One region of the Streptomyces melanosporofaciens genome, then DNA from elsewhere that is predicted to be linked to it. Evidence: riboswitches for the same ligand, from Rfam matches in the RefSeq annotation. Region 1 holds a riboswitch; the other holds the start of a gene.
The links. A riboswitch is a leader RNA that binds a small molecule or an ion and turns the genes downstream of it on or off. The one in region 1 is predicted to bind glycine.
Positions count from the first base shown of each region.

Region 2: another riboswitch for glycine. It lies ahead of gcvT (glycine cleavage system aminomethyltransferase GcvT); the one in region 1 lies ahead of gcvP (aminomethyl-transferring glycine dehydrogenase).

Region 1 is NZ_FNST01000002.1:9,065,617-9,081,518, forward strand. Features, by position in the region: gene BLV72_RS41405 (DUF881 domain-containing protein) at 16-942, shown strand; gene BLV72_RS41410 (small basic family protein) at 939-1,271, shown strand; gene BLV72_RS41415 (DUF881 domain-containing protein) at 1,805-2,701, shown strand; gene BLV72_RS41425 (double zinc ribbon and FHA domain-containing protein) at 2,832-3,659, shown strand; gene ftsR (transcriptional regulator FtsR) at 3,677-4,429, shown strand; gene BLV72_RS41435 (bifunctional nuclease family protein) at 4,482-4,955, shown strand; gene BLV72_RS41440 (MerR family transcriptional regulator) at 5,123-5,749, shown strand; gene BLV72_RS52270 (DNA polymerase IV) at 5,876-8,173, shown strand; gene BLV72_RS41450 (PRC-barrel domain-containing protein) at 8,149-8,466, opposite strand; glycine riboswitch at 8,591-8,688, shown strand; glycine riboswitch at 8,690-8,814, shown strand; gene gcvP (aminomethyl-transferring glycine dehydrogenase) at 8,880-11,795, shown strand; gene BLV72_RS41460 (DUF5999 family protein) at 11,926-12,132, opposite strand; gene BLV72_RS41465 (hypothetical protein) at 12,396-12,983, opposite strand; gene BLV72_RS41470 (glutamate-cysteine ligase family protein) at 13,430-14,932, shown strand; gene BLV72_RS41475 (CPBP family intramembrane glutamic endopeptidase) at 15,078-15,818, shown strand; gene BLV72_RS41480 (PhzF family phenazine biosynthesis protein) at 15,847-15,902, opposite strand, start outside.
Region 2 is NZ_FNST01000002.1:4,948,296-4,964,197, reverse strand. Features, by position in the region: gene BLV72_RS24375 (ABC transporter substrate-binding protein) at 1-1,405, opposite strand, end outside; gene BLV72_RS24370 (ABC transporter permease) at 1,534-2,538, opposite strand; gene BLV72_RS24365 (enhanced serine sensitivity protein SseB C-terminal domain-containing protein) at 2,956-3,750, opposite strand; gene BLV72_RS24360 (enhanced serine sensitivity protein SseB) at 3,863-4,669, opposite strand; partial or broken gene BLV72_RS24355 (AAA family ATPase) at 4,950-5,587, opposite strand; glycine riboswitch at 5,817-5,926, shown strand; gene gcvT (glycine cleavage system aminomethyltransferase GcvT) at 6,096-7,223, shown strand; gene gcvH (glycine cleavage system protein GcvH) at 7,484-7,864, shown strand; gene glyA (serine hydroxymethyltransferase) at 7,890-9,155, shown strand; gene BLV72_RS24335 (L-serine ammonia-lyase) at 9,254-10,636, shown strand; gene BLV72_RS24330 (carboxymuconolactone decarboxylase family protein) at 10,686-11,324, shown strand; gene BLV72_RS24325 (RNA polymerase sigma-70 factor) at 11,321-12,178, shown strand; gene mca (mycothiol conjugate amidase Mca) at 12,135-13,040, opposite strand; gene BLV72_RS24315 (TetR/AcrR family transcriptional regulator) at 13,160-13,786, shown strand; partial or broken gene BLV72_RS24310 (Uma2 family endonuclease) at 13,844-14,065, opposite strand; gene BLV72_RS24305 (hypothetical protein) at 14,141-14,590, shown strand; gene BLV72_RS24300 (DUF6531 domain-containing protein) at 14,752-15,902, shown strand, end outside.

The sequences.
Region 1 (15,902 bases):
GCGACGATGTGCGGCATGTCGCAGCCGCCCCCCGTTCGGAGCACAGCATCGCCGCGCCCTCGCCCGCGCCTCGACGCGTCCATGTCGCTGCTGACCAATGTGATGGATCACAGCCTCGACGACGGGTACGCCGAGGCCGCCGCGCGGCGCGGGGAGACCGGCCGCTCGGGCCTGCCGCGCACCCTGCGGGCCAAACTGGGGCTGGCTCTCGGCCTTGTCCTGGTCGCGGTGGTCATCACCGTCGGCGCCGCCGAGGCGCGGATATCGGCGCCCACGCTGGCCAAGGAGCGGGGAGAACTGATCGACCGTATCGAGACGGGGAACTCGAACGCGGACGAGCTCGCCAGGAGTGTGGACAAGCTCCGTGGCGAGGTCGGGGAGAAGCAGCGGCAGGCACTGGAGAAGCACGGCGGAGCCAAGGCCGATCTGGTGGCGCTGCTCTCGGGGGCCAACGAAGTGACCGGCCCCGGGGTGAAGCTGGTGGTCGACGACGCCAAGGGCGCGGCCGGCGGCGGCGGGGGACCACGGGAGAGCGCCGACTTCTCCGATACCGGCCGGGTGCGCGACCACGACATGCAGCGCGTCGTCAACGGCCTGTGGGAGTCGGGCGCGGAGGCCATCTCGATCAACGGGCAGAGGCTGACGGCGCTCTCGGCGATCAGGGCCGCGGGAGACGCCATACTGGTCGACAACAAGCCGCTGGCGCCGCCGTATACGGTGCTCGCGGTGGGGGACGGGCAGCGGCTGAGCACCGCCTTCCAGAACAGCGCGGACGGCCAGTATCTGCATGTGCTGCAGCAGAACTATGACATCCGCACGAGCATTTCCGCCCAGGACTCGCTCCGGCTTCCGGCCGCGCCGAGCCTGATCGTACGCACCGCGGAACCGATAGCCGGTGGCTCCGGCAAGGGTGACGCCGACACAGGGAAGGGCACATCGTGATCGCCGTATTGGGGCTCATCGTGGGAGTCGTGGTCGGACTTGTGGTTCGACCCGTGGTGCCGACGGTGGTCGAGCCCTATCTGCCGATCGCCGTCGTGGCGGCACTCGACGCGGTCTTCGGGGGCTTCCGGGCGATGCTGGACGGGATCTTCGACGACAAGGTCTTCGTCGTATCGTTCCTGTCCAATGTGGTGGTGGCCGCACTGATCGTCTTCCTCGGTGACAAGCTGGGCGTCGGTGCCCAGCTGTCGACGGGAGTCGTGGTGGTGCTCGGTATCCGGATCTTCTCCAACGCGGCCGCGATCCGCCGCCATGTCTTCCGGGCGTGAGGCCGATGACGACCGACGACACCCCTGAGCAGCCCGAGCGGCCGGAGTCGGCCGAAAACCGACGGTCGGCCGAAACGCCGCGACTGGCCGAGAGGGAAGAGAAGCCCGAGCGGCCCGAGAAGCCCGAGCCGGCAGCGAAGGCCGGAGAGACCGAACCGGCCGCTGAGCCGCCGCGGCGATCGCCCGAGCCGCCGCGACGGCCGGAGACGGCCGAGAAGCCCGCGCCGTCCGGGGAGCCGGAGCCGCGCGAGCGGGCGCGGCCGGAGCGGCCGTCGGTGGCCGAAACGCCGCGGCCGGGCACCCCGTCGCCCGCCCGGAAGCCCGAGCATCGTGACGTACGGGAGCAGCCGGGCAGGCCGTCCACGCCCCCGCGAGGTGAGTCGGGCAGGCCCGCCGGGCCCCCGCGGAGTGAGTCGGGAAGGCCGTCCGCGTCTCAGCGGAGTGAGCCGGGCAGGCCCGCCGGGCCGCCGCCGGGCGGTTTCAAGGACGTCGCTCTCCGGACGCCCCTGCCCAAGGCCGTGCTGCCCGAGGCTCTGCCGCCGCAGGCCCAGGGCCGGCCCGTCAAGCCGGGCGGCACGCCCACGCCGCCCGCCGAGGGCACCAGGCCCCCCGGCGGGCCCAGGAGCGGCCCCGGGGAGCGTGTGGGGCCCGCCCCCGGCCCCGGAGCCGGGCAGGGCGGCCGCGGGGCCGAGAAGGGGTCGGAAGAGGCCCTGTCCGGCCGCCAGCGGCTGCTGAAGGGTGTATGGCCGCCGCGGCTGACCCGTGCGCAGCTGATCGTCGCCCTGCTGCTCTTCGGCCTCGGCCTGGGCCTCGCCATCCAGGTGCGCTCGACCAACGAGAACAGCGTGCTGCGCGGCGCCCGGCAGGAGGACCTGGTCCGGATCCTCGACGAGCTGGACTCCCGCACCCAGCGGCTCCAGGACGAGAAGCGACGGCTGGAGAACCAGCGCACCGAGCTGGAGAACAGCTCGGACCAGGCCGAGGAGGCCCGCAAACAGACGCTTCAGAAGGAGCAGCAGCTGGGCGTGCTCGCGGGTACGGTGGCAGCACAAGGTCCTGGCATCACGATCACCATCGACGACTCCCGGGGCTCCGTGGAGTCGGACATGCTGCTCGACACGGTGCAGGAGCTGCGCGCGGCGGGCGCCGAGGCGATCCAGATCGGCAAGGTGCGAGTGGTCGCCGGCACCTACTTCGCGGACAGCGGTGGCGCGATCCAGATCGATGGACGGAAAGTGACGCAACCGTATGTTGTGAAGGTGATCGGCAAGCCGGAAGATCTGGAGCCGGCGCTGAACATCCCCGGCGGGGTGGTGCAGAGCCTGGAGAAGGAGCAGGCCACTGTGTCCGTGCGGCGGGAGAAGAAGATCGTTGTGGATGCCTTGCGATCGGCGAAGCGGCCTGACTACGCTCGGTCGTCATCACGGTGAGGCGGTTCGAAATGAGGGTCTCTCGGGGAGACCATGTGGACGCGGGGGGTCAACGCACCAGAAGATCCGCGCGTGATGGAAACTGTCTGGTGGTCACGGACGTTGTGAGGATGTCCGGACCGTCTGGTGTGTGCATCGAGGGTTTGTCCTGCCCCACGGGCGGGTCTGTTTCAGTCAAGGGGAATCGCCCGTGAAGTTGTTCGGGAAGTTGTTCGGCAAGAGTGCCCGCCAGGATGGCGGCAGCAGTACCGCTCGCCACCGCGCCTCGCGTGCCGCGGAGGAGAGCGGAGGGGGGACCGAGGAGCGCCCGCTGTTCCGGGACCAGGTCGGCTCCCAGGGCGAGTCTGTTGACCCCTCCGCGACCGGCCCCATAGGTTTCCAGGAGCCATCGGCCGCTCACAGTGGTGGAGGGTTCGGCTTGCCTGTCTGTCAGCGGTGCGGCCACCGGAACGCGGAGGCCAGCCGGTTCTGTTCCAATTGCGGCGCCCCGCTGCGGGGCGGCGCCCCCTCCGAGCGTGCCTCGGAGACCACCTCCACCATTTCGATCTCGGGTCTCGAGGCGTACGACTCCGAGGTGACCGGGCAGACGCCGCTGCCGTCGCTCAGCCCGGAGGCGCAGGCCGCCGTCGAGGCGCTGCCGATGGGATCGGCGCTGCTGGTCGTCCGCCGCGGGCCGAACTCGGGCAGTCGCTTCCTGCTGGACAGTGATGTCACCACGGCGGGCCGTCACCCGCAGAGCGACATCTTCCTGGACGATGTGACGGTCTCCCGCCGCCATGTGGAGTTCCGGCGCGGCCAGGACGGCAGCTTCACCGTCTCGGACGTCGGCAGCCTCAACGGGACGTACCTCAACCGGGAGCAGATCGACGCGCCGGTGGTGCTGGCCAGCGGCGACGAGGTGCAGATCGGTAAGTACCGGCTGGTCTTCTACCCGAGCCAGCGGGGCGTCGGCATCTGACCCGTCAGGGGAGGTCCATGCTTCAGACACCGTCGGGCGGTGCCGGTACCGGCACCGCCCCCACGGGCAGCCGGTCGATGAGCATCGGCACCGTGCTGAATCTGTTGCGGGACGAGTTCCCCGAGGTCACCATCTCCAAGATCCGCTTCTTGGAGTCGGAAGGTCTGGTCGAGCCGCGGCGGACGCCCTCCGGCTATCGCAAATTCAGCCGGCGGGATGTGGAGCGGCTCGGCCATATCCTCCGGATGCAGCGTGACCACTACCTGCCGCTCAAGGTCATCCGGGAGCATCTGGACGCCTTGGATCGGGGCGAGCCGTTGCAGCTTCCTGCCGTTCCGCAGGGAGCACGGCAGCCCGGTGCGCTCGACGGCGGTACCGGGGCGGCCGCGGACGGCCCCACGGCCGCCCGGCTGGGCCGTGCCGAGCTGCTGGCAACGGCCGAGGTCAGCGAGGTGCAGCTGGCCGAATGGGAGTCGTACGGGCTGCTCGCGCCGACCGCGGACGGCGGGTACGACATCGAGGCGGTGACCGTCGCCCGGCTCATCGCCGAACTTGGTCGTTTCGGCCTGGAACCACGTCATCTGCGAATCATGAAAGCCTCCGCCGAGCGCGAGGCCGGCATGGTCGAGCAGGTGGTCGCTCCGCTGCGGTTGCATAGAAACCCGCAGACCAGAGCGCATGCGGAGGCCAGTGTGCGGGAGCTTGCCACCCTCTCCGTACAGCTGCACGCGGCGCTGGTGCGGTCGGCTCTGAGGGTCCAGGAGCGGTGATCGACCGGGCCCCGACTATCCAAACCGGCCGGGCACGTCCTAGGGTTGCTGTGTGAACGAGCTCGACGTCGTGGGTGTCCGGGTGGAAATGCCCTCCAACCAACCGATCGTGCTCCTGCGTGAAGTGGGAGGCGACCGGTACCTCCCCATCTGGATCGGACCAGGTGAGGCGACCGCGATTGCCTTCGCTCAGCAGGGCATGGCTCCGGCGCGCCCGCTGACCCATGATCTTTTCAAAGACGTACTCGAAGCGGTCGGCCAGCAGCTGACGGAGGTCCGGATCACGGATCTGCGCGAGGGGGTCTTCTACGCGGAGCTGGTCTTCGCCAGCGGCGTGGAGGTCAGTGCCCGGCCGTCCGACGCCATAGCGCTCGCGCTGCGCACCGGAACGCCGATCTACGGCAGCGACGGCGTGCTGGACGACGCCGGTATCGCGATCCCGGACGAGCAGGAGGACGAGGTGGAGAAGTTCCGCGAGTTCCTCGACCAGATCTCGCCCGAGGACTTCGGAACCAGCAGCCAGTGAACGGTATGCCGGTCCTCGCTCGCGCATTCGAGTAGCCTTTCCCGGACGAGGGACACGGGAAACCACCCTTAGGGTGATTATCACTCGGCGTGCCGAGTGTGGCGATCGTTGACGCACCCCGGGTGACTGCCTACCTTCAAGATGGCAGGTCGAGGACGGAGGTCGGCGTGAGAAGCACCGGCGACGGCACGGCAGCCGGCGGTCCGTATACGCTCCAGGGGAGCGCACCGGCCGATCCGGCTTTGAAGGCTCGGGTCGCGGCACAGGCAGCACCGCCGCGTGAGCCCGCCGCGGGGGAGACGGAGCGGGTCGGGTACCGCGGACCCACCGCATGCGCGGCCGCGGGCATCACCTACCGCCAGCTCGACTACTGGGCCCGGACGGGCCTGGTGGAGCCGAGCGTCCGGCCCGCGTACGGCTCGGGCAGCCAGCGGCTCTACAGCTTCCGGGACGTGGTCGTCCTCAAGATTGTGAAGCGGCTGCTGGACACCGGCGTATCGCTGCAGAACATCCGGGCTGCGGTGACCCATCTGCGTGCCCGGGAGCTCGACGACCTGGCCCAGATGACGCTGATGAGCGACGGCGCGACCGTCTACGAGTGCACCTCGCCCGATGAGGTCGTGGACCTCCTCCAGGGCGGTCAGGGTGTCTTCGGGATCGCCGTGGGCGTCGTCTGGCGGGATGTCGAGAGGGCGCTGTCCCAGCTGCACGGCGAGCGGGTGGACACGGGTGAGACGCTGATCCGGCACAACCCCACCGATGAGCTCGCGGCGCGTCGTAACCGGGCCGGTTGAGCGCTCGTCCTTTCGTCGGGCGCCGTTCGCCAGGCGCCGCCCCGGACGTGAGCCGAGCGGCGCCCCGGGCCCGCCTCCGGGCCGTCGTGCCGCCCATTGTCAGTGGGGTGCGGCAGCATCGTAGGTGTGAGGGGTGCGCCGACGATTCTCCATCTGGACATGGATGCCTTCTACGCCTCGGCGGAGCAGGCATCCAAGCCCAGCCTGCGCGGTAAGCCGGTGATCGTCGGGGGTCTGGGGCCGCGTGGCGTGGTCGCCACGGCCTCCTACGAGGCCCGGGTGTTCGGGGTGCACTCGGCCATGGCGATGGCCCAGGCCCGCCGCCTGTGTCCGAACGCGGCGTTCCTCATCCCCCGCTTCACCCTCTACCGCACGGTGAGCGACGCGGTCATGACCCTGCTGCACACGCTCTCGCCGCTGGTGGAGCCGCTCAGTCTGGACGAGGCGTTCGTCGATCTGGAGGCGGGCGGCACCGAGCCCACCGTGGGGGCGGCGCGCGCCGTGGGGGAGCGGCTGCGGGCCGACATCAAGGCGGCCACCGGGCTGACCGGCTCGGTGGGGCTCGCCGGATCCAAGATGCTCGCCAAGATCGCTTCGGAGCAGGCCAAGCCCGACGGCATGGTGGTCATCGACCCGGGGACGGAGCGCGAGCTGCTCGGCCCCATGTCGGTGCGGACGCTCCCGGGCGTCGGCCCCGCCACGGCGGAGACGCTGCGCCGGGCCGGGATCCACACCGTGGCCGAGACGCGGGAGGCGGGCGAGGCCGAGTTGGTGCGGCTGCTGGGCCGGGCCCACGGAGCGTCGCTGTTCCTGATGGCCGAGGGCCGGGACGAGCGGCCCGTCGTCGCCGAGCGGGACGCCAAGTCCATCTCGGTGGAGGACACCTTCGACGTCGACCTCACCGACCGCACCCGGGTGCAGCTGGAGATCGCACGGCTCGCCGACCGCTGTGTGCGGCGGCTGCGCGAGGCGGGCCGCTCGGGGCGGACGGTCGTGATCAAGGTGCGGCGGTACGACTTCTCCACGTTGACCCGTTCGGAGACCCTGCGCGGGCCGACCGACGATCCGGGGGTGGTGCGGGAGGCCGCGGCGCGGCTGATCGACGGCGTGGACACCACGGCGGGTGTGCGGCTGTTGGGGGTCGGGGTCAGCGGTCTGGCGGACTACACCCAGGAGGATCTCTTCGCGCAGGCCGCGCAGGCCGCGCAGGCCGCGCAGGCGGCCCATGAGGCCCTGGGGGACGCCCGGCGCGTGCCGGGGCCCGAGGGGCCGGATCGTGTGGGAGAGGGCGCGGGAGAGGCTTCTGGGGACGCTGAGAAGCCGCGCCACTGGCTGCCGGGCTCCGATGTGCGGCACGCCGAGTACGGGGCTGGCTGGGTGCAGGGGAGCGGGGTGGGCCGGGTGACCGTGCGCTTCGAGGAGCCGTGGTCGCGGCCGGGGCGGGTGCGGACGTTCGCGGTGGACGACCCGGCGCTGGAGCCGACCGAACCGCTGCCCCTGCTGCGACCGGACGCGGATGCGGCTCCGGGCCTGGACGCGATCCCGGGGGAGGCCGCGACCCTGGACGCGGACGCGGCTCCCGACGTGGACCCGGACCCGGACGTCGGCGCGGACCCGGGCCCGGACGCGGATCTGGCCCCGGACCCGGCCGTGGGTCCGGACCCGGACGCGAACCCGACCGTGGAGGAGGTTGCGGGCCCGGTCCCGGAGGGCGCCGCGAGCCCGGGCCCGGACGTGGCCCGGGAGGCGGCCCCGGACCCGGACTCGATCCCGGGAGAGGCTGTGGACCTGGTCTCGGAGGACGCCGCGTGCCTGCGCGCTGACGTGGCCCGGGAGGAGGTCGCGGACCCGGTCTCGGAGGAGGCTGCCGGCCCGATCCCGGAGGACGCCGCGGGTCCGTGCTTCGACGTGGCCCCGGAGGCGGCTTCGGACCTGGCCCCGGACGGGACCACGGGCCGGGAGGGAACCACGGGCCTGAACGTGGGGGAGCGCATAGCCCCGGGCCAAGAGCAGACCGAGGGTGACCTGGCCCCGGGACCGGGTGGACCGGATGGACTGGCCCCGAGCCCGGATGGCGGACCCGAGCGGGAGCGGACCCCAGGCCATATGCAGGGCCACGGCCCGTGCCGCGAGCGGGCCCCGGGACCGGAGGGCCTGGCCCCGGGCGCGTATGACCTGGCCGCGGGGCCGGACGGCCTGGCCGAGGGCGCTGATGATCTGGCCCCGGGATTCGGCGGCGGACCCGAGCGGGGGCAGGTCCTGAGCCACGAGCAGGGCCAGAGCCCAGGTGACATGCAGGGCCACGGCCCAAGCCGCGACCAGGCCCCGTGCCGCGAGCAGGCCCCGGGACACAAACAGGCCGCCCCAGGCCACGAGCAGGGTCGGCCCCAGGCCCAAGGTCAGCCCGTGACGTCCAGCCCGTAGTGGTGGTAGAGCTGCAGCTCCTGCTCGGGGGAGAGGTGGCGGCCGACGCCGAAGTCCGGGGCGTCCTTGATCAGTGTTCGGTCGTACGGCACCCGCAGGGTGTCGCCGACGACCTCGCTCGGTTCGAGCGGCACGAAGACGTCCCGGCTGAACAGCCCGGTGCGTACGGCCGCCCATTCGGGCTCGCCGGTCGCGTCGTCGAGATAGACCTCGTCCACGGTGCCGATCTTGGAGCCCTCGCGGTCGAATGCCTTGCGGCCGATCAGGGTCCGCGGGTCGATATCGGTCTGCACGCTCTCTCCCACAGGTGGCAAGTGGCCATTGATACCTACAAAAAGGCACATCGCCGTGCTCGGCCACTCGAACGCCGGCGACCGTCCCCCACGGTAGAACCGCTGGTACGCTGACTGTGGCTGTAAACCCCGTGCGGGAGAGTCCTCCGCCGACGCTGTCGGAGGCGCCGAAGGAGCAAACCCTCCCCGGAATCTCTCAGGCACACGTACCGTGCGGGTGAGGTCACTCTGGAAAGCAGGGCGGGCCACGGGCGAGCAGAGCCCCGGAACCCCTCCTCACCGACGGTGAAAACCGGTCAGGCGGTATGTGGACCGGTGAAGCTCTCAGGTTGAGATGACAGAGGGGGAGGCCGTCCGGGCACCCGCGCCGCGGTGCCCCTCGCCGGTCGTTACAGACCAGGAGGCCCCCGCAGATGACCGCCAATCGCATCGCACTCTCCGACTTGGAACGCGGTACTCCGTTCGAGCAGCGCCATATCGGCCCCGACGGCGAGGCGCAGGCCAAGATGCTCGCCCACGTCGGCTTCGGCTCGCTGGACGAGCTCACCGAGGCCGCCGTACCGGAGGTCATAAAGAGCACCGAGGCGCTGGATGCGCTGCCCCCGGCCCGCAGCGAGCCGGAGGTCATCGCCGAGCTGCGCGGGCTCGCCGACCGCAACCAGGTGCTGCCGTCGATGATCGGTCTCGGCTACTACGGCACCCACACCCCGCCGGTGATCCTGCGCAATGTGCTGGAGAACCCCGCCTGGTACACCGCGTACACGCCCTACCAGCCGGAGATCTCCCAAGGCCGGCTCGAGGCCCTGCTCAACTTCCAGACCGTGGTCGCCGATCTGACCGGGCTGCCCACGGCCGGTTCCTCGCTGCTGGACGAGGCCACCGCGGCCGCCGAGGCGATGGCGCTGTCGCGGCGCGTCGGCAAGGTCAAGGAGGGCGTCTTCCTGGTCGACGCCGAGTGTCTGCCGCAGACCGTCGCGGTCCTGCGGACCCGCGCCGAGCCGACCGGTGTCGAGGTCGTCGTCGCCGATCTGACCGAGGGCATTCCGGACGAGATCGCCGAGCGCGGGGTCTTCGGCGTACTGCTGCAGTACCCGGGCGCCTCCGGCGTGGTGCGCGATCCGCGGCCGGTCATCGAGCGCGCCCATGAGCTGGGCGCCGTCGTCACCGTCGCCGCCGATCTGCTCGCGCTCACCCTGCTCACCTCGCCCGGCGAACTGGGCGCGGACATCGCGGTGGGCAACAGCCAGCGATTCGGCGTCCCGATGGGCTTCGGCGGACCGCACGCCGGGTTCATGTCGGTGCGCGACGCCTACGCCCGCAACCTTCCCGGCCGGCTGGTCGGGGTCTCCGTGGACGCCGACGGCGACAAGGCGTACCGGCTGGCGCTGCAGACCCGTGAGCAGCACATCCGCCGGGAGAAGGCCACCAGCAACATCTGCACCGCTCAGGTGCTGCTGGCCGTGATGGCCGGGATGTACGCCGTCTACCACGGCCCGGACGGGCTCGCCGCGATCGCTCGCCGTACTCACCGCTACGCCTCGGTGCTCGCCGAGGGGCTGCGGGCCGGCGGTGTCGAGGTGGTGCACGGCGCGTTCTTCGACACCCTCACCGCGCGGGTGCCGGGCCGGGCCGCCGAGGTCGTCGCCGCGGGCCGGGAGGCCGGGGTCAACCTCCGGCTGACCGACGCCGACCACGTCGGCATCGCCTGCGACGAGACCACCGCCCGTGCGCAGCTCGCCGCCGTGTGGTCCGCCTTCGGGGTGGACGGCGGAAACGGCGACGCCACCGGGATCCCCGGCATCGACGAGCTGGACGCCGCGGCGCCGGACGCGCTGCCCGCGGCCCTGCTGCGCCACGACGGCTATCTGGCCCACCCGGTCTTCCACCAGCACCGCTCCGAGACGGCGATGCTGCGCTATCTGCGGCGGCTGGCCGACCGGGACTACGCCCTGGACCGGGGCATGATCCCGCTCGGCTCCTGCACCATGAAGCTCAACGCGACCACCGAGATGGAGCCGGTCACCTGGCCCGAGTTCGGCGCGCTGCACCCCTTCGCACCGGCCGAGCAGGCCCAGGGCTATCTGACCCTGATCCGTGAGCTGGAGGAGCGGCTGGCCGAGGTCACCGGCTATGACAAGGTCTCCCTGCAGCCGAACGCCGGATCCCAGGGCGAGCTCGCCGGGCTGCTCGCGGTGCGCGCCTATCACCGCGCCAACGGGGACACCCAGCGCACCGTCTGCCTGATCCCGTCCTCCGCGCACGGCACCAACGCCGCCAGCGCCGTGATGGCCGGCATGAAGGTCGTCGTGGTCAAGACCGGTGAGGACGGCGAGATCGACACCGGCGACCTGCGCGCCAAGATCGAGAAGCATGGTGCCGAACTGGCCGTGCTGATGGTCACCTACCCCTCCACCCACGGTGTGTTCGAGGGGCACATCACCGAGATCTGCGCGGCCGTGCACGATGCGGGCGGCCAGGTCTACGTGGACGGCGCCAACCTCAACGCGCTGGTCGGGCTCGCCGAGCCGGGCCGGTTCGGCGGCGATGTCTCGCATCTGAACCTGCACAAGACCTTCTGCATCCCGCACGGCGGTGGCGGCCCCGGCGTCGGTCCGGTCGCGGTGCGCGAGCACCTGGCGCCCTACCTCCCCAACCATCCGCTGCAGCCCGCCGCAGGGCCGGCCACCGGCGTCGGCCCGGTCTCGGCCGCGCCGTGGGGCTCCGCGGGGATCCTGCCGATCTCCTGGGCGTACATCCGGCTGATGGGCGCCGAGGGGCTGCGCCGCGCGACCCAGGTCGCGGTGCTCGGCGCCAACTACGTTGCCAAGCGTCTCGAGCCGCACTACCCGGTGCTCTACACCGGCCCCGGCGGCCTGGTGGCCCATGAGTGCATCGTGGATCTGCGGCCGCTGACGAAGGCCACCGGCGTGACGGTCGACGATGTGGCCAAGCGCCTGATCGACTACGGCTTCCACGCGCCGACGATGTCGTTCCCCGTCGCCGGGACGCTGATGATCGAGCCGACCGAGAGCGAGGACCTGGCGGAGCTGGACCGGTTCTGCCAGGCGATGATCGCCATCCGGGCCGAGATCGAGAAGGTCGGCTCCGGCGAGTGGGCCAAGGAGGACAACCCGCTCCGGAACGCCCCGCATACGGCGGCGTCGCTGACCGGGGAGTGGGACCACCCGTACTCCCGGGAGGAAGCGGTCTTCCCGGCCGGGGTCTCGGCGGCCGACAAGTACTGGCCGCCGGTGCGGCGGATCGACGGGGCCTACGGAGACCGTAACCTCGTCTGCTCCTGCCCGCCGCTGGAGTCCTACGAGGGCTGAGGACCAGCCCTCGGAATTCGGAGACTCGCAGACGCGTCAATGGGGCCGGTGCGGCGGATACGCCGGGCCGGCCCCTGCGGGTACGTGCCGTCGACGGCGGGTCAGGCCGTGGTGACGGTGTGGGCGGCCGTCAGGCCGCGGTGACGATGTGCTCGGAACCCCGCGGCCGGCAGGGTGCGATGACGCGCCCGTCCGGCAGCAGCTCACCGGTGTCCTCGAAGAGCAGGACGCCGTTGCACAGCAGGCTCCATCCCTGCTCCGGGTGGTGCGCCACCAGATGGGCGGCCTCCCGGTCGGCGGAGTCGGCTGACGGGCAGGGTGGTTGATGCTGGCACATGACAGGGTTCTTTCGCTGCGGAGTGGTGAAGGTCCTGCGGCTCGCTGCGGCGTTCATGCCGCCCCCCGTGGTTTGAGTCGGTCGATTGCTCCAGTGTTGCCCTACGGCCTGGAATCCGCAGGGATTTCGCGGTACCGGTCTCGCTAGATAATGACGCATCACCCGTCCGGACGGTTCATCGCCGCCGGACTGTTACGAGGATGCTGCGGAGCGCCCCGTGACCCGGCGGTCACGGGGCGCTCCCAACCTGACGGAGGCCCAGGTCAGGCGGGTGAGCCAAGCAAGGGGGCCCGGGTGAGCCGGTGGGTGAGGAGCGGCAGCAGATCCGTTGCGCGATGCGCCCGGTGGGGTGCGATCCCCGGTGGGGCCGGGGCGAGCGGTACCAACAGGTCCCCCGCGCCGAGGCCGCCTTCGGCGCCGTCCGCCGCGAGGTCGCCGTGCAGCCAGAGCGTGACCATGTAGAGCTCGGGGATGGACAGCAGCCGCGGTTGGTACGCCGAGGGCAGCGACTCGGCCTGGCTCAGGGCGAGTTCGGCCGAGCTGACATAGGGGCCCTCGGAGAAGTGTGAGAAGGCCCAGCCGTCGGCTGTGAGCATCGCCTCGGCGGCGGCCACCGTGCGGTTGCCGTCGCGGATCAGGAAGCGCCAGCCGGTGAGCCGGGTGCGTGGCGGGGCATCGGCGGTGGTGATGTCGTCCAGGACATGGACGGGGAGCGGAAGTTCGGGTTCGAAGGGGCCGGTGAGCGTGGAGAGTACCGGGGTGCGGGCCTCGCGGACGGCGGTGGGGGAATCAAGGGCCGTGAGGACGCTGCGCAGGGCGGGCGCGGGGGCCTGGGGCACATGCAGCGGCATGGTGGGTCGCCTCTCGCTTGGAGACACGGTGAAGCGATAGCGGGCCGGGTTTGGGCGGCGCTGTCGGTGGAACACGGGTCAGAGGGGAACCGGAACAGACCGTTCGGGCCTTATCTCTCTGCCTCGTTAGCCGAGTTTATACGACACATGTTCCCGTTGTGTTTCATCTAGCCGCTGCCCGCATTGCCGACAAGACGTTATCCAGACCCCGAGAAGGCGGGGATTTTCCCCGATTCCATGCCAGATGAACGGATATGACCTGGCATTTTGAGGCCGGCGCGGTAGGCTGGAACTCGCCGGTCCATTGTTCCGGCGCAATGAACAGTTCCAGAGAGCCTACCGGCTGGGTGGGGATCGCGGGGCGTTATCGATCACATTGGTGGGCATCATCGAGCGTGGTGTGCAGACGGCTGGCACCGATGATCCACTCGAGGAGGGACGCTTCGATGGGGGACAAGCTCATAGCCGGTGAGTTCGACCCGTCCGGCCGGCGACGGCAGCGCGTCCGGTTGCGGCAGTGCCTCGACGGGCTTGGCCGGCTCCTGGCCGACAAGCGATTCGACCGCCCGAAGAATCTGATGGGGCTGGAGATCGAGCTGAATCTCGCCGGGGCCGACGGACTGCCGAGGATGATGAACGCGGAGGTTCTGGAGCGCATCGGGAGTCATGATTTCCAGACCGAACTCGGGCAGTGCAACCTTGAAGTAAACATCGTGCCCCACCGTTTGCGCGGACGTGTTCTCGATCAGCTCTCGGAAGAGCTCCGAACCGGTTTGTCATATGCCGATCGCAAGGCGCGGGAAGTGTCGTCCGAGATCGTGATGATCGGAATTCTGCCGACCCTCGCCGCGGACGATCTGGGATCCACGAGCCTCTCCTATGACGACCGTTACAAACTCCTCAACGAGCAGATGCTGGCCGCCCGCGGCGAGGATTTCCTCATCGACATCGAGGGCCGTGAGCGGTTCACCTACGCCAGCGCCTCGATCGCCCCCGAGGCGGCCTGCACCTCCGTCCAGCTCCATCTCCAGGTCACCCCGGCGCGCTTCGCGGACGCGTGGAACGCGGCGCAGGCGGTGGCCGCCGTACAGATCGCGATCGGCGCCAACTCCCCCTTCGTCTTCGGCCATGAGGCATGGCGCGAATCCCGGCCGCCGCTGTTCCTGCAGGCCACCGATGTGCGTCCGCCGGAGATCGCCGCCCAGGGGGCGCGCCCGCGCACCTGGTTCGGCGAGCGCTGGATCGGTTCCGCCTACGAGCTGTTCGAGGAGAACCTGCGTTATTTCCCGCCTCTGCTCTCCACCGGCGAGGACGAGGACCCGCTGCGGGTGCTGGACGAGGGCGGGGTGCCCGAGCTCCAGGAGCTGGCGCTGCACAATGGCACGATCTACCGCTGGAACCGGCCCGTCTACGACGTCGTGGACGGTGTTCCGCATCTGCGCGTGGAGAACCGCGTGCTCCCGGCGGGGCCCACCGTCACCGATGTCATCGCCAACGCCGCCTTCTACTACGGACTGGTCAGGGCGCTCGCCGAGGAGTCCCGCCCGGTGTGGAGCCGGCTGCCCTTCGCGGCCGCCGCCGCCAACTTCGACGCGGCCTGCCGGCACGGCATCGACGCGGTCCTGCAGTGGCCCAAATCCGGCCGGTCGGCCTCCCTGGCCCGCACCTCCGCCGTCCGGCTGGTCCGCGAGGAGCTGCTGCCGCTCGCCGCGTCCGGCCTCGACTCCTGGGGCGTGGAGCCCGCCGACCGCGACCGCTACCTCGGCGTGATCGAGGAGCGCTGCAAGCTGCGGGTCAACGGCGCGTCCTGGCAGACGGCCACCTACCACCGCGCGCTGGCCGGGGGGCTGGACCGGGACGCCGCGCTCGCGGCCATGACCCGCCGCTACTGCGCCCTGATGCGGACCGACGCGCCGGTGCACACCTGGCCCACCGATCTCTCCGGGTGACGCCCACACCGGCGACCATGACACCGTATTGTCCGGTGAGCGGGGCGGAGGCACCCGATGAGGCGGACAAGCGGAAGTGGGGACAGGAGTGCGGTCACAGGCGCGGGACGCGGATGCCCCGGTCGAGGACAGGCTCTCGCGGCGGATGCTGGGCACTGAGACGCTGCTCGTGCTGGCGCTGTCCCTCGGCGCGAGCGGGCTCTCCGCACTGATCAGCTTTATCGGCTCGGTGACCAAACCGGGCGGGCTCAAGGACCAGGCGGCCAATCTCAACTCCTCCGCCGCGCCGGGGCGGCCCTGGCTGGATCTCGCCTGGCAGCTGTTCGGCATCTCGACCGCGCTGGTGCCGGTCGTGCTCGTGGCCCATCTGCTGCTGCGCGAGGGCGCCGGACTGCGGGCGATCGGCTTCGACCGCGACCGGCCGCGGTTCGACCTGGCGTGGGGCGCCGCGGTCGCGGCCGCGATCGGCGGCACCGGGCTGCTGCTGTATCTGGGGGCGCGGGCGGCCGGGGGCAATCTGACGGTGGTGCCCGAGTCGCTGCCCGATGTGTGGTGGAAGATCCCCGTACTCATCGCCTCCGCCGTGCAGAACGCGGTGCTGGAGGAGGTGATCGTGGTGGGCTATCTGCTGCGCAGGCTCGGGCAGTTGGGCTGGACCCCGATGGCCGCCCTGCTGGCCAGCTCGGTGCTGCGCGGTTCGTACCACCTCTACCAGGGGATCGGCGGCTTCTTCGGCAACCTGGCGATGGGCGTGATCTTCGTACTGCTCTACCGCCGCTGGGGGCGGGTCGGGCCGCTGGTCGCCGCGCATGCGCTGATCGACATCGTGGCCTTCGTCGGATACGCCCTGCTGGCGGGCCGGGTGGACTGGCTGCCCACGGCCTGATCCACCCGTCCGCCGTGACCGATGGGTATCAGGCCAGCAATTCGCCGTCGATGACGGTGACGGCGCCGCCCGTCAGCAGCGTAC
Region 2 (15,902 bases), 4.1 Mb from region 1:
TCTTCATCACCGACGGCGAACCGGTGATGCTCGCGGAGGTGCTGCCCTGGATCGGCTCCACGTTGAGGCTGATGCCGACCTTCTTCAGCGACGCCTGGAGCGCCTCGGCGGCCTCGACCTCGGCGGGCTGGTCGTTGCGGGCCACGATGCTGGTCGAGAAGCCGCCCGGCTTGCCGCACTGCTTGAGCTCGTCCTTGGCCTTGGCCGGGTCCGCCTTGCCGCCGCGCTTGAGGATGCCGTACGGGTCGTAGTCGTCCGCGCCCTTCACGCTCTTGGGGAGCATGTTGGTGGCGATGTCACCACCGGCCTGCGGGCCACCGCGGGTGGTCTGGAGCGACTTGTAGTCGGTGCCGTAGATGACCGCCTTGCGGCAGTGGATGTTGTTGAACGGCGCGACCTTGGTGGTGAAGTCGACGTACCGGACGAAGCTGGTGGTGATGTTGTCGACGTTGCCCTTGTGCTGCTTGAGGGCGTCGTTACGACCCGAGGGGGTCATACCGGTGGCACTGAGGAAGACGTCGTAGTCGCCCTTGATCAGCAGCCGGTCTATCGCCTCGAGGTTGGAGTTGAAGGTGACCGAGATCTTGTCCGGCAGGGCCGGGCGGATCGGGTCGGACGCCTTCTTCCAGCTGGTGTTGCGGACCAGGGACAGGCTCTTGCCCGGGCTGTACGACTGGACCTTGTACGGACCGGAGGAGAACGGCCGGTTGGTGTACTTGGCGCCGGTGTCCTTGTCCGCCTTCACCGGGGAACCGGTCGGCATCGCGAGCATCTGCTCGAAGTCACCGTTGGGCTTGGCGAGGTTGAAGACAATGGTCTTGTCGTCCGGCGTCTGGATCGCCTTCAGGCCCAGCTTGTCCTTGGACTTGTCCTTGTACGGGCCCTTGTACTCGCTCTTGGGGTCCAGGACCTGGCGCAGATAGCCGGGGCCGCCGGAGACGACGTCCTTGGCCCAGATGCGCTCGATGCCGTACTTGACGTCCTTGGACGTGATCGGGGAGCCGTCCTCCCAGGTGATCCCGTCGCGCAGGGTGTAGGTGTAGGTCTTACCACCGTTTGTGATCTTGCCGGTGGAGGTGGCGAGATCCGGGACCAGCTCGTTCGCGGCGTTGCCCGGCTTCGGCGCGTAGGAGATCAGTTGGCGCGCGTAGAAGCGGGAGAAGTCCCAGGCGAACCCGTAGTACTGACGCTGCGGGTCGAGGGAGTCGAACTCCTGCTTGTTGATGAACTTGAGGGTGCCGCCCTTCTTGGCGGACTTGGCTGCGACACCCTTCACCGCGGCGTTGAACCCGGCGCCCGAGCCCTCGTCGTCGGAACCGCCGCCACCGCAGCCGGCGGTGGCCAGCAGGGCGCCGACGACAGCCGCCGCTCCGGCGATCCGCCTGCTTCTCGAGAGCCGTTTCATAGTTGCTGCAACCTCCGGGTTAGCGGTCCTAGGCATGGCGCCGCGGAATACCTTGGGGAGCCTTCTGCCGGATGCGGCAGGGGCTGCTGATGCGTTCGAGTACGGCCGGGCGGCCGTGTGCCGCACCGTCATCGGGTGCCCTTCGGATCCAGTGCGTCGCGGACGCCGTCGCCGAAGAGGTTGAAGGCCAGCACCGTGACGAAGATCGCCACACCCGGGATGATCATGAACATCGGGTCGTCCTCATAGGTGCCGACCGCCTTGGAGAGCATCTGCCCCCAGGAGGCGGTGGGCGGCTTCACGCCCGCGCCGAGGAAGCTGAGCGCGGCCTCCGTGAGGATGTTGGTGGGGATCATCAGCGTCGCGTAGACGGTGATCGGCGCCACCAGGTTGGGCAGCAGCTCGCGGAAGAGGATGTAGCGCCGGCCGGCGCCCAGGCTCCGCGCGGCCTCGATGTACTCCTTCTCGCGCAGCGACAGCGTCTGGCCGCGCACGATGCGACCGACGTACGGCCAGCCGAAGAAGCCGATGACCGAGACCAGGATGGCGATGCGCACCCCGCTGCCGGTCAGTCCCAGCAGGTCGTTGGGGAGCACCGAGACCAGGGAGATGATGAAGAGCAGCTGCGGGAAGGCCAGCAGCATGTCCATCACCCGGCTGATCACCGAGTCCACCCAGCCGCCGAAGTACCCGGCGATGATGCCGAAGATGGTGCCGAGGACCACCGCGACCACCGCCGCGAGGAAGGCCACCAGCAGCGAGATCCGGGCGCCGTAGACGACGCGGCTGAAGACGTCGCGGCCGTTGGACGGCTCCACGCCGAAGAGGAAGTCCGAGCTGATACCGCCCATGGACCCCTTCGGGGTGCCGAACAGCGGGTCGATCTTCTCCTGGTGGAACTCATTGGGCGGATGCCCGAGCAGGCTCACGATCAGTGGAGCGAAGATCGCCACCAGAACCAGGAAGACGACAACGATGCCACCCGCCAGCGCGAGCTTGTCCCGCTTCAGGCGTGTCCAGGCGATCTGCCGCAGCGATCTGCCTTCGACGGACGCTTTGACCACATCCGCCGCTACATCGGCAGTCGCCACCGGATCGCTGTCCGTGCTCGTGCCGTGCAATGGTGCCGTCATCGTGGTGGAGACCCCTCTCGACCGGTGGTGACCGGCCCACGACTCGCCGCTGTGGCGGCTTCGTTCACAACCCGGGTGAAAGTCGCGTTCTGGTACGGAACCTTCTCGGAAGGGGTCGTACGCAGGAACCGCACCCCTTGGAGCGGGAGTCTTCAACGCGTTTGTGATCACCCGCCAGTACTCCCGGGCAATGGATGCCTAACCGTGATGTGAGGAGTACCGCTCCGCTATACGGACGGTCGCGACACGAGAACGCAGCAGTAACCTCGCGCCCGCTATGGGATGTTCGGCCCCAAAGGCCCGGAAGGCCGGGTGGGCAATCCCGTCAATCGGTGCGCGGAGCAGCGGGTCGGTGGCGGATCGGCGGATCGGCGGGTCGGAACGGAGGGATCGGTACCGGCTCGCCGAGGCTGCGGATCAGTAGGCGGGACGCGGCGGCGGGTAGCCGTAGCCGTAGGACGGCGCGGCGGGGGCGGTGCCATAGGCGTCGCGGTCGAAGAAGGGCCGGGCGTTGGCCCGCATCCACAGGGCGACGGGGTCGTACTCGTCGGAGAGCGCGACCGTGGAGACCGGCAGCCCGTCCGGCACGGCGGTGATCGACTGCTCCATCATCACCCGCACCGACTGCACCGCCGGTGGGCTGCTGTCGTAAAGATCCAGCCCGATGGCCAGATACGGAGCGCCCAGCGCGGGCTGCACCCAGACCCGCCGCAGCGACCGCACGGCGGTGGTGCGATGCGCGTTCTGCCCCAGCAGGGCGTAGAACTGCGGGATGTCGATGGCGGGTTCGCTCAGCCGCAGCGGCCCGGCGGGCAGCCGGTCCAGACCGCCCGCGATCCGGCGCAGATCCGGCCACGGGATGCCCACTCCGCCGCCGCGGGCGTGGGGGTTGAGCCAGAGGCCATAGCGGTCGCGGTAGAGCGAGTCGGCGATGAGGCGTCCGTCGACCACCTCATGCGCACGGTTCCAGCCACTGGCGGCCAGTTCCTGTGCGGAGGTCACGCACGGGGCGTAACCGAGGCCGTCCACATCCATGTTCCCGTACTGGGCCTCGGGCGTGCCGGGCGCACCGTGCCACAGCAGCATCCAGACCTGGCCCTCGCCGATGGCCTGCAGCAGCGCCTCGTAGGCGTCGTACCGGCCGGGAGCGACCTGCTGCAACGCTCGCTCAACCTGGCCGGCCGCCGCCCCCCAATCCGCGCCCGCGCTCACCTGGGTCCGCCCCTTCTCTCGCCCTTGTCCCGCACCTCACCGGGGAGCGTGCTCGCACCCCTCCTGGTCATCAAACCAGCTTACGGGCCCCCGTAGCGGACCCTGGGGTGAGTCACAGATCACGGTCGTAGAACGGCCGTACGCGCCCCATCATCCAGTCGACCACCGGATCCCCCTGCGCCACGTCCAGCAGCACCAGCTGGACCTTCCACCGCACGGGCACCACGCCGAGGGCGCGGCCCAGCGCGTCCACCGCCCGCGCCTGGCCCTCGGGGCCGGGGGCGTCCAACTGCACGCCGACGAAGAGCGCCGGCTCGTCGCCCTCGACGCTGGCCAGCGCGCGCCGGGCGGTCCGCACCCCGGTGCCCTTGGCGAACTCGATCCCGGCGGCGGCCAGGAAGTCCACCGGCTCGTCCTGCCAGTCCGGTTCGAAGAGCCGCACCCGCCCACCTGTCGCCGGGCCGTCGAGCTCGCTACGGCCGGCACGGCACAGCTCCCGGACGGCGGGCGGAGGCAGCGGTACGACCACCGCACCACCGGGGTTCACCGCGATGCCGAGCTGGGGCGGCAGGCCGCGGGCGAACTCCACGGCCGGGGCGATGGTGAAGGACATATGGGAGCCGACGAGCTGCAGGAACTGCTGCTCGGAGCTGAACACCGGGACATACGCGGCGCCCTCGATCTCCACCGTGGGCAGATCGAGGCTCGGGCTGCCCGGGCCACCGCCGTTGGGCAGCGGAACCCAGACATGGCTGCGGGAGAGTGTCTCGACGATGCGCGCTCCGACCCCGGGGACGTCGATCGAGGCGGCCATCACCTCTTCGAGCTCATTGCCGGGAAACGCCGGAAACGCGGTCTGCGCGCCGTCGGGGAATCCTCCGTGAGCCGGGGCCATGCCGTACTGCTCCGGGAAGCTCATCTTCGTCCAACCGCCATCTCGTCCTACCTGCCCAAAGCACCCTAGCGGCTGGGCGGCCCGGGGCCGGCGGGGGCGGCGTCATCTCCACAGCACTTCCCCACCTCGCCCGGCCCCGCGCCGCCGTCACACTGGGTGATGCCCCGGTGGCCGATTTCCGGCCAAGGTCACCCGGCGTTTTCCCCTCGCCCCCGGGGAGGGGGAACACCCGTCTCCTCCGGTGCGGGGCCCGCTTCCGGTGCGGGGCCCGCTTCCGGTACGGGGCCCGCTTCCGGTGCGGGGCTCACTCGAAGGAGATGCAGCGCAGCTCGCTCGCGGTCGAGCGGTCCAGCAGCACCGCCGAGGCGCACCCCTCCGGGGCCGCCCCTCCTCCATCCCCTCGATGAGCCGCCGCATCGCGCGCCGATGCCGGCCGAAGGCATAGCCGGAGACCCCGCGACCTCGGGCGGCCTGGCCCTCCAGGGCCACCGTGGCGTCCACGTCCAGCAGCACCATATGGAGGCTGCGGCCCCGGCGCCGCGCGTCCCGGGCCAGCCAGCGGCGGACCCACGGCAGCGCGCCGCAGTCGTGCACCACGACGCTCACATCCGAGCGCAGTGCCCGGCGCAGCCCGGCGTAGTGGGCGTACCGGACCAGCGGGCGGTAGAGCGCGTACGGCAGCCAGCCGGGCATCCGGCGCTCCCACGCCTCCCGGGTGTTCTGCGAGTCCACCCGGATGACGACCGCGCCCGTCCCGTCCAGGAGGGGCACCGTCCGATTGATCAGCGTGCTCTTGCCGGCTCCCGGCAGCCCGGAGGCGACCAGCACGTCCCCCACCGGGAAGCGCAGCTCACGCCGGTCCGCACCGCCGCCTCGCACCGGGCCGCGCAGATCGTGCACCGCGATGCGCCGGCCGGGGATGGCCGTCGACCCGGAGGGCATGCGGCCACGCCGTGCCGGCAGGAGCCTTTGTGCGGTCTCGTATGTTCCCTGCCCATGCACCGTGATCGTCCTCCCAGGTCGGTCAACGCTGCTCGTACCCGCAGAGTGTCAAGAAAAGGTAATGTCCATCAAGGCTGCCTCTGCCCGATCCGGCCGGAGCCGCCCCGATCGGGGCTTCCTTTCTCGGCCACGCATGCGATGATGTGCGCGCAACTCCATACCGGCCGCTTGAATCCGCGCGGGAGAGTCCTTGGTCACCGGCAATGAGCCGGGTGCCCGGGGCGCCGAAGGAGCAAGTCCTCCCTTGAATCTCTCAGGCCCCGATACCGCGTGGACGAGGCAGATCTGAAAAGCGAGCCGCGGGCGCGGCTCCACCCAAGGTGCAAGCCGGGCCCCTTACGGGCGTCACGGCGAACCTCTCAGGTTCCGATGACAGATGGGGAGGACGCACGCGTCCTTGCCGTCCGTCCTCGCCGTCGCGCGACCCCGATCTCCTGGAGCCTGAATCGTGACCGACGCCCCGCCCACCCCACGCCGTACCGCGCTGGACGCACGGCACCGTGCGCTCGGCGCCACCATGACCGACTTCGCCGGCTGGGACATGCCGCTGCGCTACGGCAGTGAGCGCGACGAGCACACCGCGGTGCGCACCCGCGCCGGGCTCTTCGATCTCTCCCATATGGGTGAGATCTCTCTCATCGGTTCGCAGGCCGGGCAGGCCCTGGATCACGCACTGGTCGGCCGGCTGTCCGCGCTCGCCGTGGGCCGCGCCCGCTACACGATGATCTGCGACGACGAGGGCGGCATCCTGGACGACCTGATCGTCTACCGCCTCGGGGACGAGGAGTTCCTGGTCGTGGCCAACGCCTCCAACGCCCAGGTGGTGCTGGACGCGCTGACCGAGCGGGCCGGCGGTTTCGAGGCGACCGTAAGGGACGACCGCGACGCGTATGCGCTGATCGCAGTCCAGGGGCCCGAGTCCCCCGGGATCCTGGGGAGCCTGACCGACGCCGACCTGGAGGGGCTCAAGTACTACGCCGGGCTGCCGGGCACCGTCGCGGGCGTCCCCGCCATGATCGCCCGCACCGGCTACACGGGCGAGGACGGCTTCGAGCTGTTCCTGGCGCCGGACGACGCCGAGCGGGTCTGGGATGCGCTGACCGAGGCGGGCGCCCCGGTGGGCCTGGTGCCCTGCGGTCTGTCCTGCCGGGACACCCTGCGTCTCGAGGCGGGGATGCCGCTGTACGGGAACGAGCTGACCACCGACACCACCCCCTTCGACGCGGGGCTCGGCCGGGTGGTGAAGTTCGACAAGCCCGGCGACTTCGTCGGCCGCCGGGCCCTGGAGGCCGCGTCCCGTGAGGCGGACACCGTCAGCCCGCGCACCCTGGTCGGCCTGGTCGCCGAGGGCCGCCGGGTGCCGCGCGCCGGATACGCCGTGGTGGCCGCCGACGGCTCACAGATCGGCCGGGTCACCTCCGGCGCGCCCTCGCCGACGCTGGGCAAGCCGATCGCGATGGCGTACGTGGACCCGGAGTACGCGAAGCCCGGCACCGAGGGGGTCTCGGTGGACATCCGGGGCACCCGGGAGCCGTACGAGGTCGTGGCGCTCCCCTTCTACCGGCGCGAGCGCTGAGCGGTTCCGCCGCAACGCGTCGCGCCCCACCGGCGTCCTCCCATGGACCGGCACCGAGACCGTCGGCTGGACCGGCACCGAGTCCCTCGGCGCCGCATCCACCGGCGTCACGTCGCGCTGACACCGCACCCACCGGTGTCACACCGCGCAGGCACGCACCCCCCGGCGCCGCACCCCCCGGCACCGCACCCACCGGCGTCGCGTCCCACCAGCTAAGACCCGTTTCCCAAGCACTCCCCCGTATCCAGGAGAATCGGACCATGAGCAACCCCCAGCAGCTGCGCTACAGCAAGGAGCACGAGTGGCTGTCGGCCGCCGACGAGGACGGCGTGTCGACGATCGGCATCACCGAATTCGCGGCCAACGCGCTCGGCGATGTCGTCTATGTCCAGCTCCCGGACCTCGGCTCGACCGTCACCGCCGGTGAAACCTGCGGAGAGCTGGAGTCCACCAAGTCGGTCAGCGACCTGTACTCGCCGGTCTCCGGTGAGGTCACCGAGATCAACGAGGACGTGGTGAACGACCCGGCGCTGGTGAATTCCGCTCCCTTCGAGGGCGGCTGGCTGTTCAAGGTGCGGGTGACGGGCGAGCCGGAGGAGCTGCTCTCCGCCGACGCGTACACCGCCTTCGCCGAAAACTGACCCTCCTCTTCCGATCGGGACCCTGATGTCGCTTCTCAACAGCTCCCTGCACGAGCTCGACCCGGACGTCGCCGCCGCCGTCGACGCCGAACTCCACCGCCAGCAGTCCACCCTGGAGATGATCGCCTCGGAGAACTTCGCCCCGGCGGCGGTCATGGAGGCCCAGGGCTCGGTCCTGACCAACAAGTACGCCGAGGGCTACCCCGGCCGCCGCTACTACGGCGGCTGTGAGCATGTCGATGTGGTCGAGCAGATCGCCATCGACCGGGTGAAGGAGCTCTTCGGCGCCGAGGCGGCGAACGTCCAGCCGCATTCGGGCGCCCAGGCCAACGCGGCCGCGATGTTCGCCCTGCTCTCCCCCGGCGACACCATCCTGGGGCTGAACCTGGCGCACGGCGGTCATCTGACCCACGGCATGAAGATCAACTTCTCCGGCAAGCTCTACAACGTGGTGCCCTACCACGTGGACGCCGAGACCGGTCTGGTCGACATGGACGAGGTCGAGCGGCTGGCCAAGGAGCACCGCCCCAAGCTGGTGATCGCGGGCTGGTCGGCCTACCCCCGCCAGCTCGACTTCGCGGCCTTCCGGCGGATCGCGGACGAGGTCGGTGCGTACCTGATGGTCGACATGGCCCACTTCGCGGGTCTGGTGGCGGCCGGGCTGCACCCCTCGCCCGTACCGCACGCCCATGTGGTGACCACCACCACCCACAAGACCCTGGGCGGTCCGCGCGGTGGCGTGATCCTCTCCACCGCCGATCTGGCCAAGAAGATCAACTCGGCGGTCTTCCCGGGTCAGCAGGGCGGCCCGCTGGAGCATGTCATCGCGGCGAAGGCGGTCTCCTTCAAGGTCGCCGCGGGTTCGGCCTTCAAGGAGCGCCAGGAGCGCACGCTGGAGGGCGCCCGGATCCTCGCCGAGCGCCTGGCCCAGCCCGATGTGCGGGAGGTGGGCGTCGCCGTCCTGTCCGGCGGCACCGACGTCCATCTGGTCCTGGTCGATCTGCGCGACTCCGAACTGGACGGGAGGCAGGCCGAGGACCGGCTCCACGAGGTCGGCATCACGGTCAACCGCAACGCGATCCCGAACGACCCGCGGCCCCCGATGGTCACCTCGGGTCTGCGGATCGGCACCCCGGCGCTGGCCACGCGCGGTTTCGCCGCGGACGACTTCCGCGAGGTCGCCGACGTGATCGCGCAGACGCTCAAGCCGTCCTACGACGCGGAGGCGCTGAAGGCCCGGGTCACCGCCCTGGCCGACAAGCACCCGCTGTACACCCATCTGTCCGAGTAACCCCGGACACGGGGGCGCGCCCGCCCTGGCGCGCCCCCGCCGCACCACCCCCGCACGGCCCGCACGCCTCCCCCGCGTGCAGACGAAGGAGTCCCCCGGTGGCCATCTCCGTATTCGACCTCTTCTCGATCGGCATCGGCCCGTCCAGCTCGCACACCGTCGGCCCGATGCGGGCCGCGCGGATGTTCGTCCGCCGGCTGAAGAACGAGGGCCTGCTGGCCCACACCGCCTCCGTGCGCGCCGAGCTCTTCGGATCGCTGGGCGCCACCGGTCATGGCCATGGCACGCCGAAGGCCGTGCTGCTGGGTCTGGAGGGCAACTCCCCGCGCACCGTCGACGTCGAGGCGGCCGACGGTGAGGTGGAGCGCATTCGCACCACCAAGCGGCTGCGGCTGCTCGGCGCCGAGATCGGGTCCGGTCAGGAGATCGACTTCGACGCGTCGACCCAGCTGATCCTGCACCGCCGCCGCTCCCTGCCGTACCACGCCAACGGCATGACGCTGCTCGCGTACGACGCCGAGGGCCATCCGCTGCTGGAGAAGACCTACTACTCGGTCGGCGGCGGCTTCGTGGTGGACGAGGACGCGGTCGGCGAGGAGCGCATCAAGCTCGACGACACCGTCCTCACCCACCCCTTCCGCACCGGCGACGAACTGCTGCGGCTCTCCCAGGAGACGGGGCTGTCCATCTCGGCCCTGATGCTGGAGAACGAGAAGGCGTGGCGCACGGAGAAGGAGATCCGGGACGGCCTCCTGGAGATCTGGCACGTCATGGAGGCGTGCGTGGCGCGCGGCATGTCCCAGGAGGGCATCCTCCCCGGCGGCCTCAAGGTCCGCCGCCGCGCCGCCACCGCCGCCCGCGCCCTGCGCTCCGAGGGCGACCCGGCCGCCCGCGCCATGGAGTGGATCACCCTCTACGCCATGGCGGTCAACGAGGAGAACGCGGCGGGCGGACGCGTGGTCACCGCCCCCACCAACGGCGCGGCGGGCATCATCCCCGCCGTCCTGCACTACTACACGCGCTTCGTGCCGGGCGCCGACGAGGACGGCGTCATCCGCTTCCTCCTCGCGGCGGGCGCCATCGGCATGCTCTTCAAGGAGAACGCCTCGATCTCCGGCGCCGAGGTCGGCTGCCAGGGCGAGGTCGGCTCCGCCTGCTCCATGGCCGCCGGCGGCCTCGCCGAGGTCCTCGGCGGCTCCACCGAACAGGTGGAGAACGCCGCCGAGATCGGCATGGAACACAACCTCGGCCTCACCTGCGACCCCATCGGCGGCCTGGTCCAGATCCCCTGCATCGAGCGCAACGGCATGGCCTCGGTCAAGGCGGTCACCGCCGCGCGGATGGCCCTGCGCGGCGACGGCCGCCACCATGTCTCACTCGACAAGGTCATCAAGACGATGAAGCAGACGGGCGCCGATATGAAGGTCAAGTACAAGGAGACGGCGCGGGGCGGGCTCGCGGTGAACGTCATCGAGTGCTGAGGGCGGCGGCTCCGGCCGGGTCCGGCCGCTTCGGATGAGTGCCCGTCGGATGTCACACTCCGGCGCGCTGCTCTGTCGCACCTGCGGAAGGTCATTCGACCCCAGCCGCGACACGATGGAGAAGCCCGCCATGGCCCGTATCTCGCTCGCTCCGCCCAGCACGCTGCTCAACCGCATCGGCGCCTGGTACTCCCGGCGCACCTACGGCAAGGTGCTCGACCCCGGCCTGGCCATCGGTCACAACGGGCGGGTGCTGCTCACCTACGTCCGGCAGGAGCGCTCTGCCGCCAAGTGGAACCGCCTCGACCCGGGCCTCAAGCACCTCGCGGTCATGGCCGCGGCGGCCAGGATCAACTGCTCGTGGTGCATGGACTTCGGCCACTGGGAGGGCGACGCCCTCGGCCTCCCGATGGACAAGATCTCCAAGGTCCCGCAGTGGCGCGAGCACCAGGACGCCTTCACCGAACGGGAACTGCTCGTCCTGGACTACGCCGAAGCGATGACCGAAACCGAACCCCGCGTCACCGACGAGCTCGCGGCCACCCTGATCGAGCGGCTCGGCGAGGCCGCCTTCGTCGAACTCACCGCCATGGTCGCCCTGGAGAACTACCGCTCGCGCATCAACAGCGCCTTCGGCCTGACCAGCCAGGGCTTCTCGGACGCCTGCGAGGTACCGTCACGGACGTGATCGACGCGACCACCTTCGAACGCCACCGGCGGATGCTGTTCGGCATCGCCTACCGCATGCTCGGCAGCGTCGCCGATGCCGAGGACATGGTGCAGGACACCTGGCTGCGCTGCAGTCAGGTGACCACCCCTGTGGACAATCCGGTGGGCTATCTGGCCCGTACGGTCACCAACCTCGCGCTCAACCGGCTCACGTCCGCCGCCGCCACCCGCGAGCAGTACGTCGGCCCCTGGCTGCCCGAACCGCTGGTCACCCAGCCCGACGCCGGCGAGGAGGTGGAGCTGGCCGAGTCGGTCTCGCTCGCCCTGCTCGTCGTCCTCGAAACCCTCTCGCCGTTGGAGCGGGCGGTCTTCGTGCTCAAGGAGGTCTTCGGCTTCTCGTTCAAGGAGATCGCCGGAATGCTGGAGCGCGGCGAGGCGTCCGTACGCCAGGTGGGCCACCGGGCCAGATCACATGTCCAGGCCCGCCGACCGCGCTACGACACACCGGCCGAGGTGCGGCGCCAGGTCACCGATGAGTTCCTGGCCGCCTGCCTCGGCGGCGATCTCAACCGGATGATGGAGCTGCTCGCCCCCGACGTCACGGCGTGGAGCGACGGCGGCGGCAAGGTGAAGGCCGCCCTCCGCCCGCAGCAGGGCGCCGACAAGGTCGCCCGCTTCCTCGCCGCCGTCGTCAACCAGCCGATGGACGACCCCCAGGTGCACACGGTCGACGTCAACGGCCTCCCGGGATTGCTCATCACCGCCGCGGGCCGCCCGGACACCGTCGCCTGCGCCGAGGTCGAGGACGGGCGCATCACGGAGATCCGCATCATCCGCAACCCGGACAAGCTGCGGCATCTGCCGCCGCCGTAGTGCGCTGGGGGCGCCGCACACCGGCGAACAGGTCGTCCTCGGGAATCGCGACGTCGATGTCGACGTCCACGTCCACGTCCACGTGGGACCGGGCCAGGTGATAGTCCTCAGTGGGCCAGACCTCGCGCTCGATGTCACGATCATGAAGCATGAACCCGGCGTTCGGGTCGATCTGCGTGGCGTGCGCGAGCAGCGCCCGGTCCCTGGTCGCGAAGTACTCCGCGCACGGCACCCGCGTGGTGATCTCCAGCCCGGCCGCGGGCAGTCCGGCCAGCACCTCCCGCATGCCCGAGTCCATGCCCCGCGCGGTCATGGCGTCGTGCAAGGCCCGGAACCAGGGCCGCGACAAGCCGCCCTGGTAGTACAGCTTCAGTGGCCGCCAGGGCGAGCCCGCCTCGGGATGGCTGCCCGCCTCCCCCGCCGCGTCGAAGGCGGCGACCGTCACCTGATGGGTCCTGATGTGGTCCGGGTGCGGATAGCCGCCGGTCTCGTCGTACGTGACGACCACATGCGGGCGGAAGCTCCGCATCAGCCCCACCAGGCGCCCGGCCGCCTCCTCCAAGGACGCGAGCGCGAAGCAGCCCTCGGGCAGCGGCTCGCCCGGCCCCGGGAGCCCCGAGTCGACGAACCCCAGGAAGTGCTGCCGCACCCCCAGGATCCGGCGGGCCTCGGCCATCTCGACCCGCCGGATCGCGGCGAGGTCCTCCCGCACACCGGGCCGGTCCATGGCGGGGTTGAGCACATCGCCACGCTCCCCTCCGGTGCACGTGACCACCAGCACCTCCACCCCCTCGGCGGCGTACTTGGCCAGCGTGGCCGCGCCCTTGCTGGACTCGTCGTCGGGGTGGGCGTGCACGCTCATCAGACGCAGGTTCAAGCGCACTCCTCGGATGGTTCGTGGTGACTGACACACCGAAAACTAGCCCGAACCAAAACTTAGGTCAATCATAAATTTAGCCCCGTCCATGCGAGGATGGGGCCATGACAGCAGGACTGCGTGAGCTGAAGAAGCGGCAGACGCGCCAGATGATCTCCGACACCGCGACCCGGCTCTTCATGGAGCACGGCTTCGAGGCGGTGACCATCGCCGAGATCGCGACGGCCGCCCAGGTGGCCAAGATGACGGTCACGAACTACTTCCCGCGCAAGGAAGATTTGGCCCTCGACTACCACGAGACCATCACCACCGCCCTGGCCCGGACCGTCGCGGACCGCCCGACCGGCGCATCGGCCCTGACCGCGCTGCGCCGCGCATATCTGGCCGCGGCCGAGCGTCACGACCCCGTCGTCGGCTTCTCCAGCCCGGAGTTCGCCCGCATGCTCGCCGACAGCCCCACCCTGACCGCGAGACTCCGCGAACTGCACGACCAACGCGAAGAGGCCCTGGCCGAAGTCCTCACCACCGAAACCGCCACCACCCCCGACGACCCCACCCCCCGAGCCGCCGCCGCCCTCCTCACCGCCGCCCACCGCACCCTGTTCCACCACGTCCAGGCCCTGACCCGGGCAGGCCACCCCAACGAGGAGATCGCCACCGCGACAACCCGCTCAGCCGAGAAGGTCTTCGACCTGCTGGAGCCGTCGTTGGGCGACTACGCGGTGCGCTGAGAGCGCTCCGCCGACCCGGCCGAACCCCGACTCAGCGCACATCCGAGGTCTGAGCCGTCAGAGCTGACCGAGGTCGATCCGCACCGGAAACGGAGCCGCGACCTTCACCACACCGGTGAACACGTCTCCCTCCCGATAGGTCTTCGTCGCGGGGTCGAGGACGTAGGTGTAGACGAGCGGGACGCCGGTCGCCGCCTGCTCGATCCGCCAGTAGAAGGCGATGTCCGCCTTGGCGTACTGGTCCACCTTCACAATGCGGTCGGTGGTCTCCGAACCGGGCACGCGCGGGACAACGGCAGCACCATCGAGCTGGGTTCGCTCCTGCTGTTCGCGTCGGCCACGCCACTGGCCCTGATGGCGGCGGTGCTCTACCGGCGGCTGCGAGCGCTCGGCATCACCGCACCGGGCTCGGCGATCACGCTGGTGGGCGGGGTGCTGGCGGCCGCGGCGCTGAGCGGCAGCGCGCTGTTCGGCTGGGCCGGCGGCCGTCTGCCCATGGACGCCGATCCGGCCCTGGCCCGCGCACTCGCCGACCTGTCGTTCCTGTCCGGTGGCGTCGCCTACTCGGTGACGTTCGCGATGCTCGTCTCCGGCCTCTCAGTGACCGGGCTGATGACCCTCCTGCTGCCTCGCCCGCTCACCTGGACCGGGCTGGCGCTGGCCGCCGCGGGCATGGTCTCGCTGCTTTCGCTGATCGCCGACCCGTTCGGCTACCTGCTGCCGGTCGTCCGCTTCGGCGGGCTCATCTGGCTGGTCATCACCGCGTTCCTGCTGCCCCGCACCCGCCCGTCCCGGCACCAGTGAGCGTCACCAGTGAGCGTCGGACGCGCGGACCCGCCGACGACACGCACAGAGCGCCGGTCCAGAGGCCACATGACCATGAACTCCCTTGTACGTGACCGCTGTTCGACTTAGCGTGACGGATCACTGGCAACGTTGAGGGGGCTCGGGGCGTGGCGTTCTGGATGGCTGCGACGTCGGTATGGGCTGTGTTGCAGCTGTTGTTGCTGTCCTGGCCGGTGCGGACCGTGCGGTGGCCGACGGTGCTGCTCGCCTTCGGAGTGGGGGCGTACGGCTGCGGCGTGCTGTCGATGGCACTGGAACTCGTGGTGGCGCGGCAGTTGGCGACCGCGCGGGAGAAATCGCTGTCGGGCGTCATGGATGTGGTGTCGTGGACGACGGCTCCGGTGGTGGAGGAGCTGATCAAGATCGCGCCGCTCCTGGTCGCGGGGTGGGCACTGCGCAGGCGGATGCAGTGGGGTCTGGCGGACTTCGTGGTGCTGGGCGGCGCCGCCGGGGCGGGGTTCGGTCTGCTGGAAAAGCTGCTGATGTACGCCGAGTCCGCGGGTAAGGCCGTTCCCACGGATGACGGGGGCTGGCAGATCGCGGGGGGACTGTTCGACCCCCCGTACGTTCCCGGCCTCGGACAGATCCTCGGCAGTTGGTTCCCCTCATCGACCGGCACCGTCGAAGTCGGGGGTCCGGCACTCCCCTACGAGGTACACATCTTCGCCAGCGCGCTCGGCGGGCTGGCGGTGGGCCTGCTGTGGTGTGGTGCCCGCGTCCTGACCCGGATCGCGGCCCTGGTGCCGCTGGCCGGGGCGGTGGCGATCCACTGGGTGACCAATTACGCCGCGGCCTTCCCGGGCGACGAGACCGCGATGGAGTGGCGGGAGCGGCTGGCCGGGGACTGGGGCCTGTGGATCATCCTGGGATGCCTTGCCGTCGCGTGGATCTGGGATCTGCGCCGGTCCCGCCTGGGCCGGCGGCACCAGCCTGATGTGGTGCTGGCTGCCGAACGCCAGGGCCAGGCCGCCCTCGAAGCTCTCCTCGGGTACGCCCTGCTGCGCCTTCCGGCCACCTGGATCATCGCCCTGGGCTACGCCCGGCAGCGCCGAGCGCTGCTGTACGCCGCGGCCCACCCCCGCAGCCGCCCGGAGAAGCTGGAGCCGCTGCGCGAGTCCGTCGCCCAGCAGACCCACCGTATGGACGCGACCCACAGCCAGGAGGCATGGCGTGGCGTGACCTTACGGCAGCTGTGGCGCCGGGCCCGGGAGCAGCGCCCCCGCCGGCCGCGCCACGAGAAGGTTCTTCTGGTGCTCAGCCTGTTGCTGGC